One region of the Vreelandella sp. ssv genome, then DNA from elsewhere that is predicted to be linked to it. Evidence: predicted binding sites of a transcription regulator. Region 1 holds the regulator's gene; the other holds the start of a gene.
The links. The regulator sigma-54, encoded in region 1, starts transcription at its own class of promoters, with help from an activator protein. The targets are predictions, from matches to a motif close to TGGCACNNNNNTTGCTNT.

Region 2: the regulator sigma-54 is predicted to act here: its motif matches at 2,283-2,300, upstream of amt (ammonium transporter).

What each region holds. Positions count from the first base shown of each region.
Region 1 covers NZ_CM182545.1:1,520,717-1,525,231, reverse strand. Annotated here, with positions in the region: gene lptA (lipopolysaccharide transport periplasmic protein LptA) at 1-379, shown strand, start outside; gene lptB (LPS export ABC transporter ATP-binding protein) at 391-1,140, shown strand; gene AC5TBW_RS06940 (RNA polymerase factor sigma-54) at 1,265-2,680, shown strand; gene hpf (ribosome hibernation-promoting factor, HPF/YfiA family) at 2,779-3,087, shown strand; gene AC5TBW_RS06930 (PTS sugar transporter subunit IIA) at 3,092-3,562, shown strand; gene rapZ (RNase adapter RapZ) at 3,652-4,515, shown strand, end outside.
Region 2 covers NZ_CM182545.1:1,991,880-1,996,394, forward strand. Annotated here, with positions in the region: gene amt (ammonium transporter) at 1-2,155, opposite strand, end outside; gene AC5TBW_RS09150 (NAD(P)/FAD-dependent oxidoreductase) at 2,468-3,709, shown strand; gene AC5TBW_RS09155 (putative motility protein) at 3,851-4,060, shown strand; gene AC5TBW_RS09160 (peptide chain release factor 3) at 4,270-4,515, shown strand, end outside.

The sequences.
Region 1 (4,515 bases):
GCGAGCCGGTACTGCTGTCTACAGCGGCGATGTCAATATTCGCCAAGGCGAAATGCAATTACGCGGCGAGCGGGTAGAAATTGAACGTAATGAGGCAGGCGAACTCTCGCGCGCAACCTCCACCGGTGAGCGCGCCTATCTGCGCCATCAAGCCGAAGGGCAAGAAGGTCCTACGGAAGGCTGGGCGAGACGCATTATTTACCACGTCGCTGAACGCCGCGTTGAGCTGATCGACCATGCTGAATTAATTCAACAAAACGACACCTTTACCGGCGGTCGCCTTGAGTATTTTATCGATCGAGAAGTGATTCAGGCGCGCTCTGACGTTGACGGTAGCGAGCCCCAGCGCATCCGCATGACTCTTCAGCCGGAACAATAGGGAGCCAAGCCGTGGCAACAGCAGACACCGCCTCGATTCGAACCCTTTATGCCCACCATTTGGCGAAAAGCTACAAGCGCCGCCGAGTGGTTAAAGACATCAACTTAGAGATCTCCCAAGGCAGCATTGTGGGATTGCTCGGCCCTAATGGCGCGGGCAAAACCACTTCCTTTTATATGATTGTTGGGCTCGTGAAATCCGATGCTGGCAAGGTGAGTATCGACGACCTGGATTTAACTCGCGCCCCAATGCATGAACGGGCTGCGGCGGGTATCGGCTACCTTCCACAAGAGGCGTCTATTTTTCGTAAATTATCGGTCGCCGATAATATTATGGCGATACTCGAAACTCGCAAAAAGCTCAGCCGCAGCGAACGCGAGCAGCGCCTGGAGGCGCTACTTGAAGACTTTCACATTACCCATATACGCGACAACCTCGGCATGAGCCTTTCGGGTGGCGAGCGTAGACGTGTGGAAATTGCGCGTTCGTTAGCCACCGAGCCCGCCTTTATTTTACTGGATGAGCCCTTTGCTGGTGTTGATCCAATTTCGGTAGGTGAGATCAAAACCATTATCCGGGCGCTAAAACAGCGCCATATTGGCGTGCTCATCACCGACCACAACGTACGTGACACTCTCGATATCTGTGATATCGCCTATATAGTGGGAGATGGACAGATCATCGCCAGCGGATCTCCTGACTCGATCCTGACCAATCAAAAAGTAAGAGACGTTTATTTGGGTGCTGACTTCCGTCTCTAAGCTTATTTTTCTCGTCTAATTAGTGCTCTACAACAACTTTACTACCAATGGCATGCTTATTGCACTTGCACCTGGGACCTACTCGCACTAGGGTGGAGCATTCTGATTAACGAGTGGTTCTCAGATGGTCATGAAAGCTTCTCTTCAACTGCGTATCGGCACCCAGCTGACCATGACACCTCAGTTGCAGCAGGCTATAGCCCTGTTACAGCTATCAACGCTGGACCTTCGTCAAGAAATTCAACAGGCCTTAGATGCCAACCCCATGCTCGAGCAAGAGGATGAATTTGGCGAACAGGCAGTCAGCGAGCCCAAAGAGGAAGAGTGGTCAGAGAGCATTCCTACCGAGCTATCGGTAGATAGTGACTGGTCTGATACCTACCAAGACATGGGTAGCTATAGCGGCACCAGTGGTGAAGGCCCTGATTTTGAGCGCCAAGCGGCCGGACAGAGCCTTCATGGGCACCTGCTTTGGCAGCTCGCCATGACCGATTTTGGCGCTCGAGAGCAGCTTATCGCGGAAAGTTTAATCGACGCGCTAGATGCTAACGGCTATTTAACCCAGCCGCTCAATGACATTCGTGAAGGGCTTCGCGCGCAGGGGATTGATGGACTTAGCCAGCGTGAAGTGGAAACGATCCTGCTTAAGCTGCAGCAGTTCGAGCCAACGGGGATATTCGCCCGTGACCTGCGCGAATGTCTGATGCTGCAGCTGGCCGCCCTTCCCGATGACACATCTCTTCTGGTTCCTGCTCGCCGCTTAGTCCGCCAGTTTCTTGAATCGCTAGGCAAAGATGATATGCGCCTGCTGAAACGTCGCCTGGGGCTTGATGATGACCAGCTAGCGGATGTCATCCTACTCATTCGAAGCCTTGATCCACGTCCCGGTAGCGCCTATGGCGATACCGACGATAACTATGTAACGCCTGACCTTATCGTGCGCCATGATCACGAAGGGTGGCATTTGGAACTCAACCCAGAAGCATTGCCGAAGCTGCGCATCCAGCCTGACTATGCGAGCTTGATAAAGCGCGCTGACAAAAGCCAGGACAACCAGTTTTTAAAAGAGCATTTACAGGAAGCCCGCTGGCTTATTAAGAGCCTTTCCAGCCGCAACGACACGCTGCTGCGCGTTGGTCGTGAAATTATTACCCGTCAAATTGGCTTTTTAGAGTATGGCGAAGAAGCCATGAAACCGCTCATTTTAGCCGATATTGCGGAGGCCGTGGAAATGCACGAGTCGACTATTTCGCGGGTCACCACGCAAAAATATATCCATACACCGCGCGGCGTGTTTGAACTCAAATACTTTTTCTCAAGCCAAGTCAGCAGCCAGGATGGCGACAGCCACTCCAGCACTGCGATCCGCGCTAGGCTCAAGAAGTTGATTCAAGAGGAGCCGCCCGGCAAGCCCCTTTCGGACAGCCGGTTGGTCACACTCTTAGAAGAGGGCGGTATCCAGGTAGCGCGCCGTACAGTGGCAAAATATCGTGAAGCCATGGGCATTCCCTCATCTAGTGAACGACGTCGTTTGCGTTAAGATCGGTACACATTGCAGCGAAACTCTCGACAAGGGCTTTGCAACGCGGCAAAAAGGGTTACAATCGAAGTACAGTCCGATGGATAAGGAGAACGTCAATGCAAGTAAATATCACTGGTCATCACGTAGATCTGACTGACGCCTTGCGTGACTATGTCAACGAAAAGCTTGAACGTGTAGAGCGCCATTACGACAATATAACCACGGTGCAAGTCACCTTATCTGTGGAGAAAGAGCGCCAGCAGGCTGCCTGTACACTGCATGCAGCAGGTGCAGATTTACATGCAGAAGCCTTAGACAGTGATATGTACGCCGCGATTGACGCATTAGCGGACAAAATTGATCGCCAACTAGTTAAACATAAGGAAAAAGCACAAGCTCGCGCCCAAGGCGCAGGCGTGCGTTAATTCAATGACGTTGGAAACCATACTCCCCCCGGAACGCGTCCTTTTCGACGTCCCCGGGGGCAGCAAAAAAAGGGTGCTGGAGTTTTTCAGCACCTTTATTGCCCAAAACACCCCCAGCCTGGACAGCCAAGAAGTGTTTAGCCGCTTAATCGGCCGCGAGCGCTTAGGCAGTACAGGTATTGGAAATGGCGTGGCTATTCCTCATGCGCGTAGCCCTCACTGTTCGGCCCCCATTGCTGGTTTTTTAAAGCTTTCAGAAGCAATTGATTTTGACGCTATCGACGGCGACCCCGTTGATCTGGTGTTTGTGTTGCTGGTACCAGAAGAGGCTGATGACACACACCTCTCTCTATTAGGCCAAGTAGCCACCATCATGAACGATGCGGATACGCGCCAGAAGCTGCGTAAAGCAGCCAGCCAGCGCGAACTACTTGAGTTGCTTACTGCTAAAATTCGTGAGCAAACAACGCCTTAAAAACCTAAACTTGCTATGCGGTAGAATATGGCAGGCTAGTTTTCGCTCACCACCCTCAACGCAGCTTGATCAAAGCAAAGAGAGACTCTATGCAACTTGTGATCATTAGCGGCCGCTCTGGGTCAGGTAAATCTATCGCCTTACAAGCGCTTGAAGATCTTGGCTACTATGCGATTGATAACCTCCCCGCCATGCTGCTGGGAGCATTGGTGGACGAAATACGCGATCAGGGTGAACGCGCTCATTTGGCAGTCAGTATTGATGCCCGCAACTTGCCGGGTGCCTTAGAGCGACTACCGTCGTTATTAGCGGAGTTGCGCCAGCGTAAAATTGATTTTCAAGTCATCTACCTGACTACCGATGCACGCATACTGCTTGAGCGTTATTCGGCTACAAGGCGGCGCCATCCGTTAACTCGCGATAGCGAAATGACGCTAGAAGAAGCAATTAATAAAGAAGAAGAAACGCTGCACGATATCCGCGACCTGGCCGATTTATTGATCGACACTTCACGGCTTTCGGTACACGATTTGCGCCGCCGCATTACCGACCAAGTAGCCCATCAGCATCGCGATAAGTTAACACTAACCCTTGAATCCTTCGGTTATAAACGTGGCGTGCCGCTGGATGCTGACTTGGTTTTCGACGTGCGTTGCTTACCCAATCCTTATTGGGATCCAACGCTACGCCAATTTACAGGCCGTGACGCCAACATAGTGGCCTTCTTGAGCGGTTACCCCATCGTAGATGCCATGAGTAACGATATTCAGGCTTGGCTTGAACGTTGGTTGCCCGCTTACCAAGATAGTCAGCGCAGCTACATGACTATCGCGATTGGCTGTACTGGCGGACAACACCGTTCGGTTTATATGGTTGAACAATTAGCAGAGAGGCTTGCGCCTAGTATGGGTGAAGTTCAACTGCGCCATCGCGAGCTAGGGTTGCATTACACA
Region 2 (4,515 bases), 470 kb from region 1:
GCAGCGCGGTGAGCGCTGATTCAAACGCACGCCGATTAAGTAAGTCGGTTAGATTATCGTGGCTTACTTGGTAACTCAGCTGTTCTGTCAGTTGGCGAGTGAGGCTTACATCTTGAAAGACAACGACTGCCCCAAGAGTGATACCACTACGAGAACGTATGGGTGAGGCACTATGTTGGATGGGGGTATGCGACTGGTCACGTTGTACCAGTAGGCAATGCTCGGTGGAGTGAACAGAAGTTAATTGCGTTAGCACTTGCCGGGCTGGGTTGCTGAGTAGCTCGCCAGTGGCTTCCTCGAGTAATGGATATACCAAATGAATGGGTTTATCCATTGCTTCTTCGAGTGTCCAGCCGGTTAAGCGTTGCGCTTCTGTGTTGAGAAAGGTGACGTTGCCGCTGGCATCACAGGTAATAACGCCATCACCTATGGAAGCCAGCGTAGTACGAGCAAGATCTCGCTCTCTGTTTAACTGCTCTTGAAGCTGTCTGCGCTCGGTAATGTCGCGCACCATGCCAGAGCGCTCTGATGCAGAGCCGCTAGCACCTTCGCTAACCTGAACTTCCAAATAGCGAATACGCTTATCATCGCAGCGTCGTTTAATTTCATGGCGCGCGCCGGGGGTTAGCGTAAAGCCAGGCAATAGATGTGAGACGGGTTGACCAATAAGGTTTGCTGCTTTGACATTGAAAAGCTGCTCTGCTCCAGGGTTCAGACTGGTTAGAGCCCCATCAGCCTGCCAGGTAATCACACCATCGCGTAGGTTGCGTATCATCACACGGGTATGCCCAACGGCTGTTTCCAGGGCCGCCGTTACCCGGTTGTAGCTGGCGGCTATTTCACCTACTTCGGTAAACGGGTCGGCCTCTATGCGTTGGCGCATATCCCCCTGTTGTTCGTGTTGCCGCATATGTTCGAGTAGTTGGTGCAGCTCGTTGTTGGCGCCATGCTCGGCTAAATTGAGGCCCATTTTTTCTGCTTCAGGCGAGACGCGTAACGGCAGAAAGCGCCGGGTGATTCGAAATAGCAGCCATGCGCTGCCAAAGCTCCAAACACCGCAAACGATAACGCCAAGTAGCTGAATGCCAAACTGAGTGGGCCGGGACAAGCCGCTGTCCATAAGCGTTAAGTCGGCCACCCAGGGTAAAGCCAGTGTGCCCCAAATGCCCGATACTAGATGGGAGGGGATAGCACTAACGGCATCATCAATGTGCTTTCTTAGTAACCATTCGCTGGTCAACACCATGAGGACACCACTAACCGCACCTAATCCAAAGGCGGCCTGTAGCGAAATGACGTGAGCGCTGGCAGTGACGGCGACCAGTCCTGCAATGGCGCCATTAATGGCGTACATCACATCGGCGTAGCGTCGCGTACGAAATCCCATCAACATGCCCGATAGTATCCCGCCCACGGCGCCGAGAACAGTATTGGCCAAAATGCTGGGTATTTGATCAGTCACCGCCAGTGTGCTGCCGCCGTTAAAGCCGAACCAGCCAAGTATCATAAACAGAGCGCCCAACATGGCGAGCGGCAGATTGCCTGAGGGAAAGGCGGTGGGCGACTTGCCTTGCGAGAAGCGTCCATTGCGTGGGCCGATAGTGAGTACCGCTGCTAGCGCTATCCAGCCTCCCACGCTATGAACAACCGTCGAGCCAGCAAAATCGACAAACCCAAACGATCCTAGCCAGCCTTCCGCACCGCCTAAAAGTCCGCCCCAGGCCCAGTGGCCAAATACCGGGTAGATAATTAGAGCAGTCCATAAAGCTGTCCAGGTATAAGCCAGAAAGGGCATACGTTCCGCCACCGCCCCAGACACAATGGTGGCGGCGGTGGCGCAAAACATTGCCTGGAAAATAAACAGCGTAATTACCCAACTGCCGGAAGCGTCAAGCTGCCAGCCGAGCAACGAGGTACCAATCAAGCCGTGGTAGGAGTCACCAAACATAATGCCAAAACCCACTAACCAAAAAACACTGACGGCAATGGCAAAGTCCGCTACGTTTTTCATAGCGACATTGATGGCATTCTTGGTTCGTGTAGTGCCTGCCTCTAAACAAAGAAAGCCGGCTTGCATCACAAATACCAGGGCCGCCGCCCAGAGTACCCAGAGTGTATCGATCAGCGAGCTGTTCAAATTTAGTGTCGCAGGCATGGTGGTGTCCTTGGCATCTTTTGGTGCAAGTGCGCTTCTCTTTGGTGCTTTATAGGTGGTGCGCGGAAGGGGAAGATACCGTTACAACAGCTCTAATCGAGTGCTGTTATGGTTTCCTAATAGAAACTAAGCAATAGTTATGCCGCTAATAGTGTTGTCATCCTCATTAGCCCTTTTGGCAGCAATAATGACTTATTTCAAGAGTCAAAATAGCGTTTTCTACTGTATTAATGCGGTTGGTTTGGTGATATTTTTCAAATAGTTATTGATCACCAATCGTGGTTCTAAATCGGCAAATCGGAGTGCATCAAAATGGCGCGTCAAACGGTAGTTTTGGGAGCAGGCATGGTGGGTGTCAGTATTGCTTGGCATTTACGCCAGCGCGGACATGATGTCACCGTAGTGGACCGCCTTCAGCCTGGTCGGGAAACCTCGTTTGGCAATGCGGGCATTATTCAACGTGAGGCGGTAAGGCCTTACCCGTTCCCTCGGGATGTCAAAACGCTACTCAGTGTTTTACCTAACCGTCGGGTTGATATCCGCTATCGTCCTGCCGGTATGGTCAACGCCGCTTCACCGCTATTGCGTTATTGGTTGAACTCCGCACCGAAGGCTTACCAGAAAATCGTGCCGGAATACGCCTCGTTGATTCAACTCTCATTGAAAACCCACGGCCCAATGATTGAAGCCGCTGGCGCAGAGCACTTGGTGCGTAAACAGGGGTGGCTTGAGCTCTACCGTACCCCTGAAAAACTGGCCGCTCGGTTACAAGACGCCGAAGAGGCGCGGCGTCTTTATGGTGTTCAGTTCGAGCAATTAGATCGAGGGGCGCTTGCGGAAAAAGAGCCCTCGCTGAGCGATACCATTATTGGCGCCATTCACTGGCTTGATCCCTGGACCGTTGCCGATCCTGGCGCGCTGGTAGCGGCTTATGCACAAGCATTTAGTAATGATGGTGGTCGTATCCTGCAGGCGGATATTCAATCGGTTCAGCAGGTGGGTACCCGGTGGCAGGTCAGCACAGCCGCTGAAACGATTGAAGCCGACGAAGTTGTTGTGGCGCTGGGCCCCTGGGCGGGTAGCTGGCTCAAAGAGCTCGGCTATCACTTCCCGACCTTTGTTAAACGTGGCTATCACATGCACTACGCTTCTCAGCCCCCGGCCAAACTCAATTACTGGGTTATGGATGCAGAGGTTGGCTATCTGCTGGCGCCAATGAATGCAGGCATTCGCTTAACCACCGGAGCTGAGTTGGATCGCTTGGATGCTCCCGCCGATGTGAACCAGCTGGGGGCTGCTGAAAAAGTAGCACGTAGCGTGTTTCCACTCGGTGATCGACGCGATGAAACGCCTTGGAAAGGCGCGCGGCCTTGCTTGCCTGACATGAAGCCGGTGATTGGTCCAGCGCCACGCCACCCAGGCCTATGGCTTGCCTTTGGACATGGGCATCAAGGGTTTACTCTTGGTCCTGCAACGGGCCACTTGCTGGCGGATATGATGGAAGGGCAGCCAACCGCGATTGATATGAAGCCATTTCGCGCTGACAGGTTTTAAATGGGCGCTATACTCGTTAATGATTAGGTGAGTTAGGTCGATAGTAGTAGATGCTGGCAGTAGTCATAGGGACGATATCTTTGCGCGTGATCTAGTGCTTTGCTAGTTTGTAAGTACATTTGCATACCATGAGGTGGAAATATGGATGTAGGCATTAGCAGTTCAGTCAGTGCATCGCTTTATATGAATCAAGCGCAAACTCCCGAGCAAGCGCAAATGCAGGTGTTTAAAGAAGCGCTAGATACCCAGGCACAACAAGTGACCGAAATAATGGCTTCTGCAGACACTGGCGCTCAGCCGGATTTAGCCAAAGAGGGTAATGTCGGTACTCAGGTAAATACCTACGCCTAATGGTTAGGAGTTGCCTCTCATTGCTTGTTTCATTAAAAACGCTGACCAGGTCAGCGTTTTTTTTGGTCTCTTTACGGCTTGGTCACTCATAAAGCCAGCCGCGACAAAAGCAGTCTCCAGGCGTTACAATTGTCCCAATGGTCATTGCTCACCGCGCGCTAATCAATCACTGGAAAGCGTCGCGGAGTAAATATTTTCAAAGAGGCACAATGAAAGAGACTCAGTTAGCCCAAGAAGCGGGGCTTAGACGCACCTTTGCGATCATTTCGCACCCTGACGCTGGTAAAACCACCATTACTGAAAAGATGCTGCTGTTTGGCAACGCTATCCAGTTGGCCGGCTCGGTCAAAAGCAAGCGTAATGACCGCCACGCAACGTCGGATTGGATGAAGATGGAGCAGGAGCGGGGTATCTCTGTGACTACCTCGGTAATGCAGTTCCCCTATGGTGGACGT